3 regions of the Novosphingobium sp. PASSN1 genome follow, and region 1 is predicted to be linked to each of the others. Evidence: predicted binding sites of a transcription regulator. Region 1 holds the regulator's gene; each other region holds the start of a gene.
What was found. Region 1 encodes LexA, which represses DNA repair genes until DNA is damaged. Its sites were predicted from a motif close to GTTCCNCNCTTGTTCT; they were not measured.
Positions count from the first base shown of each region.

Region 2: the regulator LexA is predicted to act here: its motif matches at 1,786-1,801, upstream of CFE35_RS02855 (S24 family peptidase).
Region 3: the regulator LexA is predicted to act here: its motif matches at 2,169-2,184, upstream of uvrA (excinuclease ABC subunit UvrA).

Region 1 is NZ_NKIS01000001.1:225,179-228,453, forward strand. Features, by position in the region: gene CFE35_RS00975 (ComEC/Rec2 family competence protein) at 1-1,597, shown strand, start outside; gene lexA (transcriptional repressor LexA) at 1,594-2,286, opposite strand; gene CFE35_RS00985 (molybdopterin molybdotransferase MoeA) at 2,363-3,275, opposite strand, start outside.
Region 2 is NZ_NKIS01000001.1:631,802-635,076, reverse strand. Features, by position in the region: gene mobF (MobF family relaxase) at 1-1,077, shown strand, start outside; gene CFE35_RS02855 (S24 family peptidase) at 1,087-1,728, opposite strand; gene CFE35_RS02850 (hypothetical protein) at 1,938-2,135, opposite strand; gene CFE35_RS02845 (DUF5818 domain-containing protein) at 2,135-2,431, opposite strand; gene CFE35_RS02840 (hypothetical protein) at 2,437-2,862, opposite strand; gene CFE35_RS02835 (AAA family ATPase) at 3,058-3,275, shown strand, end outside.
Region 3 is NZ_NKIS01000003.1:370,453-373,727, forward strand. Features, by position in the region: gene uvrA (excinuclease ABC subunit UvrA) at 1-2,157, opposite strand, end outside; cobalamin riboswitch at 2,721-2,927, shown strand; gene CFE35_RS07500 (TonB-dependent receptor) at 3,033-3,275, shown strand, end outside.

The DNA of each region.
Region 1 (3,275 bases):
AACGGGCAATGTCATCGGGCCGGTGACGATCCTTGCCTCCGCGCATGAGGGCTGGTCGCTGCGGCAATGGCAGCAGCGGCTCGCCGATCACGTCCGCGCACAGCTTTCCGGCTCCCCCGGCACGATCGCGGCGGCCTTCGCCAGCGGAGACCGCGGCGCGATTGCGGAAACGGATGAGGAGGCAATGCGGGATGCGGGCCTCACGCACTTGCTCTCGATCAGCGGCTTGCATGTCAGCGCGGTGATCGCGGGGGCCTATTTCCTGACGATCCGGCTGCTGGCGCTCGTTCCCTTCATCGCGCTGCGGGTGCGGCTGCCGCTGCTGGCCGCCGGGGTCGGGGCGCTGGTCGGGGTGTTCTACACGGTGCTGACCGGGGCCGAAGTGCCGACGGTGCGGTCGGTTTCGGGCTCGCTGCTCGTGCTGGCGGCGCTGGCGCTGGGGCGCGATCCGCTGTCGCTGCGGCTGCTGGCGACGGCGGCGGTGTTCGTGATGCTGCTCTGGCCAGAAGCGGTGCTGGGGCCGAGCTTCCAGATGAGCTTTGCCTCGGTGATCGCCATCGTCGCGTTCAGCACGGCGGCACCGGCGAAGGCGTTCCTTTCGCACAGCCACGAAGGGCGCATCGCGCGGGTGGGGCGGCACATCGCGATGCTGCTGATGACCGGTCTGGTGATCGAGCTTGCGCTGATGCCGATCAGCCTGTTCCACTTCCACCGCGCCGGGGTTTATGGCGCGGCGGCGAACGTGCTCGCCATTCCGCTCACGACTGTTCTGACGATGCCGCTGATCGCGCTGGCGCTGGCGCTCGATCTGCTGGGGATCGGCGCACCGGCGTGGTGGGCAGTGGGCAAATCGCTCGAACTGCTGCTGTGGCTGGCGCATCTCGTGGCGGGCCAGCCGGGTGCTGTCACGATGATGCCGGGCATGAGCGGCGGCACGTTTGCGCTGTTCGTCGGCGGGCTGCTGTGGCTGGCGATGTGGAGCGGGCGGGTGCGGCTGTGGGGCTTTGTGCCCATCGCGCTGGGCACCGCGGCGCTGCTGCTGACGCGGACGCCCGATGTGCTGATCTCGGGCGATGGGCACCATGTGGGGATCACCGGAGAAGGGCCGGATCTGCTGGTGCTCCGGGCGGTGCGGGAGGAGAGTTATACCCGGACTGCGCTGCTGGAGAATGCCGGGATGACCGGCAATGCGCTGACGCTGGAGGATTGGAAGGGCGCGGACTGCAATGAGGATTTCTGCGCAGTCTCGCTCGTGCGGGGTGGGCGGCGGTTCGAACTGCTGCTGGCGCGAGGCAAGGATCTCGTGCCGATCCCGGCGCTGGCTGCGGCTTGTGCGAAGGCCGATATCGTGGTGGCCGACCGCCGCCTGCCCGCTGCCTGCAAGCCGCGCCTGCTCAAGGCTGATCGGGCGCTGCTGGGCCAGACGGGCGGGCTGGCGATCGATCTTGTTTCAGGCCGGGTGCGCAGCGTGGCCGAGACGCAAGGACAGCACGGCTGGTTTCGCCCCCCGCCACCGAGACTACCGCCCGATCAATTCCGCAAACGGAAAAGTGCGGCTCCGGACGCCAGCGGCGCACCGGAGCCTGCAATACCTTAGTGGTAGCGGCGGAGCAGGCCCGCCAGCTTGCCCTGAACCTGCACTTCGTGCGGCTGATAGAACTGCGGATCATAGGCGGCATTTGCGGGATCGAGGCGGACCAAGCCGCGCTCGCGCCGCAAGTACTTGAGCGTCGCTTCCTCACCGCGCACCAGCGCGACCACGATCTCACCGTCACGCGCGGTATCGGTGCGGCGCACGAGGGCGTAGTCACCATCGAGAATGCCGGCCTCGACCATCGAATCGCCAGACACTTCGAGCGCATAGTGTTCGCCCGAGCCGAGTAGCGCGGCCGGGACCGGCAGCATGGAGGTGCCCTCCATCGCCTCGATGGGGACGCCCGCGGCGATGCGGCCATGGAGCGGGATTTCGATCACGTCGTTCGCGGGTTCGCGCACCGGGGCGGGGCTGCGCAGCGGGGCCAGCGCACTGGGCGCGTTGGCCGCCGCGCGAGCGGCGACCTTGGCGGTGCCTGCATCGCTTTCGCGGATCACTTCCAATGCGCGCGCACGATTGGGCAGGCGGCGGATGAAGCCGCGTTCTTCCAGCGCCGAGATCAGCCGGTGCACGCCCGACTTCGACTTCAAGTCGAGCGCTTCCTTCATTTCCTCGAACGAGGGGGAGATGCCGGAATCTTCAAGGCGGGTCTGGATGAAGGTCAGCAGTTCGTGCTGCTTGCGCGTTAGCATTCGTGCGCACTCCTATAGTGAACGAATGCGGAACGAATAAGCAACAGATTAGTGGTCGTCAAGCAATTCCGCGCATTTAGAGCAGGTATACAGGAACAAACTGACCCGCCGGTGTTTCGGGTTCGTTCGCGGGACGCACGGCGAGGGCATTGGCACGGGCGAGCGAGGAGAGCGCGCCGGAATCCTGCAAGCCGTCGAGCGAGACTTCGCCCGCATCCCATACCGCGCGCAGGAATTCCATGCGGCTGCCGCCTGCGGGCATGGCCTCACGCAGGCGTGCCGGGATCCGGCGCGGTAGCGGATCAGCAGCGCCGAGCGCGGCGCGGATCAGGGGAAGGAGGAAGAGGAACCCGGTCACGAACGCGGCGGCAGGATTGCCGGGCAGGCCGAGGATGACTTGCGCACCGCGCCGGGCCACGAGCAGCGGCTTGCCGGGCTTGATCGCGACGCGCCAGAACGCGAGGTCTGCGCCAAGTGCGGCGAGAGCCGGGCGGATGAGATCATGATCGCCGACCGATGCACCGCCGCTGGTGACGATCACGTCGGCATCGCTGGCTGCCTCGAACGCAGCCATGAGCGCTTCGAGCCGATCCGGCACCGGGCCGATGCGGGTGATGCGCAAGGCGGGCTGGCTGGCGAGCGCTGCGAGCATCGCGCTGTTGCTGGCGGGGAGCTGGTGCGCGGCGAGATTGGCGCAAGCCCCGGCCAGTTCATCGCCGCTGTCGATCACCGCAAGTTCGAGCGGGCGGCGCACGGGAAGATGTGCATGGCCTGCGGTGAGCGCGAGCGCGATCTGCGCCGCGCCGACTTTGGTGCCGGGCTGCATCAGCACGTCGCCGTTACGAAAATCGAGGCCGGCGCGGCGGATATGGCGGTGCGGCGGTTCGGGCGGGGTGCCGGTGAGGGTGAGCACATCGCCGCTCCGCGCGGCGTCTTCCTGAATGAGCACCATGTCGGCCCCGGCGGGAACGAGCGCGCCGGTGCTGATA
Region 2 (3,275 bases), 410 kb from region 1:
AACACCAACATCCGTGCTCGCACCAAGAGCTTGCGCGCTGCGCAGCAGGCGGCGCAGGGCGGGCGGATCGATGATGCGCTGCGGCACCTCGGCAAGAATGTCGTAGAGGTAGGTGAGGGCGCGGCGATCGAAGCAGCAGCGGCGTGGCTGGCGCTCACGCCTGCCGACCGCGAGCGCACCGCGATCTATGCCTCGGGGCGGGCGCTGCGCAGCGAGGTCAATGCCGCGGTCCAGACAGGACTCAAAGCCAATGGCGAATTGGGCCAGACGGCGCTGGGGCTCGATGTGCTCTCACGCGTCAACGCGACGCGCGAGGAGCTGCGCTATGCGGTGAGCTACCGCCCCGGGTTGATCGCCGTGTTCGACCGTGAAAACCGGGCACAAAAGCTGGCCAAGGGCACTTACACCGTCATCGACTGCGACCGGCAGCGCGGCTTGGTTACGCTGGAGGGAGCGGGTGGCAAACGCACGGCCCTGCGCCTCGATCGACTCCGTCCCAACGGCGGCTATGACCCTCTGCGGCTCTTCGAGGTCAAACGCCTCGACATCCATGCCGGCGACCGGATCCGCTGGACCGAAACCGACCACAAGCGCGGGCTGATCAACGCCGACCAGGCGCGCATAACCGGGATCAGCAGGGATGCGGTCTCGCTGGTGACCTCGACCGGCATTGCGCATGATCTACCGGTCGATGATCCGATGCTGAAGCGGCTCGACCTCGCCTATGCGCTCAACGCCCATATGGCGCAGGGGCTGACATCGGATCGCGGCATCGCGGTTATGGACAGCCGCGAGCGCAATCTCTCGAACCAGCAGACCTTCCTTGTGACGGTGACCCGCCTGCGCGATGGCCTGACGCTCTTCGTCAACGACGCCTCGCGGCTTGGCGCGGCCATTGCCCGCAACACCGGCATGAAGCGCTCAGCGCTTGAGACGGTTGGCCTGCTTCGCGATGCGGCCGCCTCGGGGCTCGCCAAAGGAGTGTCTGAGCGGGGTGTGCAGAACGAGGCACCGGTGCAGAAGGAGCCGCCCGAGCGCGAGAAGGCTATGGTCAAGCCGTTCGAGATGGGGATATGAGGCGGCGTTTCAGACCTTGCGGCCGAACCACAGCACCCGGCCGACGATATTCACCGATCGCCGGTCAAGTCCTTGCCAGCTTGGGTAAGCAGAATTGTCGCTGACCACGGAAATCTTGCGACCCTGAGGCTCGATCGCCACCCGCTTGACGTTGAGCGCGCCGTCCATGCGCAGGACATAGATCCCGTCGCGCAGCTTGGATTGCTCGTCCGACACGTCGACCAGGACCTCGTCGCCATCGTGCAGTGTCGGCTCCATCGAGTCGCCGGTCACCTTGATGATCGAGAGGTTGGTCGGCTTGGCCAGGGTCAGCTTGCGTAGCCATTTGTCGTCGAAACCGAACTGGCCGGCTTTGGCCTCGGTCCCTGCAAGGGCACCGTGACCCGCCGAGGCTTCGACATCAAGCACCGGGATCTGGACCAGCTGCACGACCGGCGTGGCCAGGGCAGTAGGCCCACCAAGCAAAGTCTCATCGACCCCGAAGAACTGGGCGAGGATATGCCGATCCCGTTCGTCGAGGTGGCGAGGGCTGCCTTTGCGGAGGAACTGCTGGATATAGGACACGTTTCGGCCAAGCAGCCGCGAGATCGACGAGTAGTTGACGCCGCGCTGGCGGATCAAATCATCGAGCACTGCGCGTGGATCGTTCATGGTCTGCGTTCCTGAGATTCTAGGATTCCATCCTAGGGCTAGGAAGTATCCTTACATGGAACAAAAAGTGAACTCAAGATGGTTTCGACGATCGGCAATGTACCCTACGACCCTCAGGCTCGATCAAACCTGCGGGTTCGCGTAAGACCCCTGTTCCATCGCGCGAGGGGCCGCAGGACGACTGAGGTATCTTGTTGGCGCAAGTGCGATCACTGCTTCGTTGGTGATCCGTGCCCATCAGAAAGTTCGGAAATCCGGCGCGCAATCGCCTGCCAGGTCGCGATGCCAGTTTGGTCACCCTCGAGTACGAGTACGCCGATCTGTTCAGCAACGAAGAGCGCTGCCTTGTCGCCATGGGTCTTGAGGACCTCATTGGCGCAGGCCCAGAGCTCCCAGTCGCTCAGCATCAGCCAAATGCGCTGATTGCAGTGGCAACGGTTGCGTACAGCCCATAGGCAACCAGCGCACCTATTGCCAGAAACTCGAGGCGCAGTTTGAATGCCTGCGGGCGAATCTGACCTGCAACCCGGATCTGATCGCACACCAGTCCATTGAACCCCGCGCGTTGCCCGACAACCTCGACATGTGATCCGACAAGCCTGCGGGCAGCGCGGGTGTTATCGAGCTCCCACATGCCGCCGCCATCGGCTTCCAGGACAAGGCCGTTGGGACCGTGTTGGATGGTGCCGGTCAGGTGCTCCATGCTGCTCACTTGCAGGCTGGACCTTTCCAGTAGCGGTCCCAGCGCAGGACCGTGCCGGTTTTTATCATCGCGCAGGAGAGATCGGCCCCAGACGGGAAGCGGCACCAGGCGGCTGTTCTGTTGCCGCCGGCTGACCCCACCGACTGGCAGACCAATCGAGGCCCAGCTACAATGACGTGCCCGGTCTCGATTGTTCCGCGCGGTCCGCCGAACAACTGGACCATAGCATCGCGTGCTTCGATCGCCGTTGCGGCAGGGCAAGGCTGGTTTGAGCGGCACGTGCCGTCCATCTCTCGCGCCGCAATACCGCCAATGCGGAGGTGCGGACCCTCAGCGCACCAGACCGGCCCATCTCCATCCCAGACATGCGTGGGCGTGCAGGTGAATGTTTGGCCCGCAGAAATGACTGCAGCGGCTAAAATCTGGAACATGGCTACGATGTTTCATCCATTATTCTGAGCAATTGCCAACGCTAAGGCAAAGCCATCCTGAACTCTAGGACACATTCACGCCTCTCGCGCCGGTTTTGCGAGCGCCGGTCCGCGTTGAATTCCTGCTATGATAAGTTAGTCTAAGAGGCGTAGCGCCACAGGCCATGGCAAGTCATAACGATCGGGGGAATCTCGTTGACCAGTGAAGACCGGCGCCCGCGCTGGATCCGTGATCTTACTCGATTCCTACCGCTGAAGAGCCAGTTCGTGCTCACGGGTAACGTTAGGGATTTACAGATCCGCGTGATTGAAGATGTCGCCGTGGCAGCACCTCTTCGCGATGTGCTCTCGGCCAGCCTCGTCGAAGCTGGTTACGCGGCGGTCGTCGCCTACGACCCGTTGAACGGATTTAC
Region 3 (3,275 bases), on a different contig from region 1:
GTCGCAGTGTTCGAGGCCGGTGACGCGGTCATGCGCCCCGGCGATGACGCGCGCGCCATTGAGCGTGCGGGCGGCGACGGCGTGGAGCGTATCGATCGTGAAGCTCGATTTGCCCGAGCCGGAGACGCCGGTGACGCAGGTGAACGTGCCGAGGGGGACGCTGGCGGTAACATTCTGCAGGTTGTTGGCCCGCGCGCCTTCGACCGTCAGCTTGAGGCCGTTGCCCTTGCGGCGCTTCTTCGGCACTTCGATGCGGCGGGCGCCGGTGAGGTATTGGCCGGTGAGGCTGGCGGGGTTGTTCAGGATGTCTTCGAGCGTGCCCTGCGCGACGATCTCGCCGCCGTGGACACCCGCACCGGGGCCGAGATCGACGACGTGGTCTGCGGTGCGGATCGCGTCCTCGTCGTGCTCGACCACGATGACGGTGTTACCGAGATCGCGCAGGCGCTTGAGGGTGATGAGCAGGCGGTCGTTGTCGCGCTGGTGGAGGCCGATGGAGGGTTCGTCGAGCACGTAGAGCACGCCCGAAAGACCGCTGCCGATCTGGCTGGCGAGGCGGATGCGCTGGCTCTCACCGCCGGAAAGCGTACCTGAAGTTCGATCGAGGTTTAGATAATCCAGACCGACATTGTTCAGAAATCCAAGGCGTTCGTTGATTTCCTTGAGAATGGCCTTGGCGATCTGGCTTTGCTGCGATGTGAGCTGGGCATCGAGCGCGCCGAACCATTCCACCGCGGCGGCGACGGAGAGGTGGGTCACGCTGGAAATGTCCGCCATCGCCACCTTGACGCTGAGCGCCTCGGGCTTGAGCCGCGCGCCCTGGCAGGTTTCGCAGGGCTGCGCGGTCTGGAACTTGGACAGCTCCTCGCGCATCCATGCGCTTTCGGTTTGCAGCAGGCGGCGGTTCAAGTTGCCGATGACGCCCTCGAAGGCCTTCTGCACCGTGTAGGACTTGCGGCCATCGATGAAGGTGAGCGGGACGGCCTTGCCGGCGGTGCCATAGAGGATGACGACCTTGACTTCGCCGGGCAGCTTTTCCCACGGCGTTTCAAGGCTGAAGCCGAAATGCGCGGCGAGGCTGGCCAGCACCTGCATGTAATAGGGCGACGGCGGGTTGGACTTGGCCCACGGCACGACCGCGCCCTGCTTGAGGCTGAGGTTTTCGTTCGGCACGACAAGCTGGGGATCGAACAGCAGCTTTTCGCCAAGGCCGTCGCACGCGGGGCACGCGCCTTGCGGAGCGTTGAAGCTGAACAGGCGCGGTTCGATGCTTTCGATGGTGAAACCGCTGACGGGGCAGGCGAACTTTTCGCTGAAGACGATGCGGTTCGCGGCGAGGCCGGTTTTCTTCATGCCCTTCCTGGGCTTGGCCTCAGGCTCGGGCGCTTCGACGGGGGCGGGTTCCCCGCCGACAGCGGCGACAGTGGTGTCTGCCAGATCGAGATAGACGGTGCCGTCGGCCAGCTTCAGCGCCTGTTCGAAACTGTCCGCCAGCCGGGTGCGGAAGCCTTCATCCGTCTGCTTGACCGCGATGCGATCGACGACGACTTCGATGTCGTGCTTCAGCTTCTTGTCGAGCGCGGGGGCGTCTTCGATGGCCATCAGCTCGCCGTTGATGCGCACGCGGGTGTAGCCGGAGCGCTGCCATTCGGCGAGCTCCTTGCGGTATTCCCCCTTGCGGCCGCGCACGACGGGGGCGAGGAGATAGGCGCGCGTGCCCTCTGGCAGGGCGAGCACGCGGTCGACCATCTGGGTGACGGTCTGCGCTGCGATGGGCAGGCCCGTGGCAGGCGAATAGGGAACGCCGACGCGCGCCCAGAGCAGGCGCATGTAATCGTAGATCTCCGTCACCGTGGCGACGGTGGAGCGCGGATTGCGGCTGGTGGTCTTCTGCTCGATGCTGATCGCGGGGCTGAGCCCGTCGATATGCTCGACATCGGGCTTCTGCATCATCTCAAGGAACTGGCGGGCATAGGCCGACAAGCTCTCGACATAGCGGCGCTGGCCCTCCGCATAGATCGTATCGAACGCAAGGCTCGACTTGCCGGAGCCGGAGAGGCCGGTGATGACGATCAGGCTATCGCGCGGGAGATCAACGTCGATGCCCTTGAGATTGTGCTCACGCGCGCCGCGGATCGAGATGGTGCTGAGGGACATGAGGGCAGTCTGTTCCAGATTTGTTCGATTCCGGCAAGAGCGCGCGGAGGTTTTGCACCACGTGGGTGGGGGCGCAGGGGATGGCAAGGTGGCGCGGGGGGCAAGCCCTTTGCGCGCCCGGGTGTTTGGGGTTTCGCGCAGAAGCGCGGAGAGATTTGGGCGCTATTCACTCCGATCCCCGTTTGAAAGCGAACCTGTGGCTGAACGCGATCTCGCTTCGATGCCAATCGCAGTGGCAGCCGCGGAGCTTAAGATGGCACTGAAGCGCAACGGCTACCGTCTCGCATAGGTGTAATCGGCGGCAAATGTGTTTGAAATTGGACCGTTCAAAGCCAGTGGGCGGCGCGATGCATTTGCGCAGATCGTGGGGCGCTACAATCTGATCGTTGCCGAGGTGGAGAGCGATCCCGGGCTGCGGATAGAGTTGTCCTAAGTAAACGGTTGCGGTTGGGACTGACGAAAATGTGGGGATGCAAGGGCGATGGCCCTTGCCCGCCGGAGGCATCTTACCGAATGACGCGGGCGGTGTTTGAACTTGCCCCTTTGGGCAAGGGGCGTTAGGTATCTGACCTGACGCCACCGGTGCCCGTGCGAGCGGGCTAAGAGGGAATTCGGACGAATCTTCAGGGATTTGGCTCCGAAGCTGCCCCCGCAACTGTGCCCGGCGAGCGCCCTGTTCAACATGCCACTGGCCTTTGCGGGCCGGGAAGGCGAACGGGGGGCGATGACCCGGGCGAGCCAGGAAACCTGCCGGTGTGTGGTCGTTCCGCGGCCGGGCGGGGTGTACCGGGCGCATGCGAGAGATGGCGCGCCTTATGGCCCCGCGCACTCTCCCGCCATGGACGGCAACGTCCATGGGCCGGGAGGAATCTCGAGTGAAAAATCTTTATCTTTCTGCGTTTGCTTGTTGCCTTCTGGCGACTCCTGCGCTCGCCCAACAGGCTGGTGACATCGCAACGGATGTGTTCGTTGGTCCTGATGCTCTCCGCCGTGACCCCGCCAACATCACGGTTGTCGCCACGGGCAGCCCCCGGCGGATCGACCAGACGGGCCAGCCGATCACGGTGATCACGGCGGCCGATCTGGCCCGCTTGCAGGGGCCGGATGTGACGCGGGCG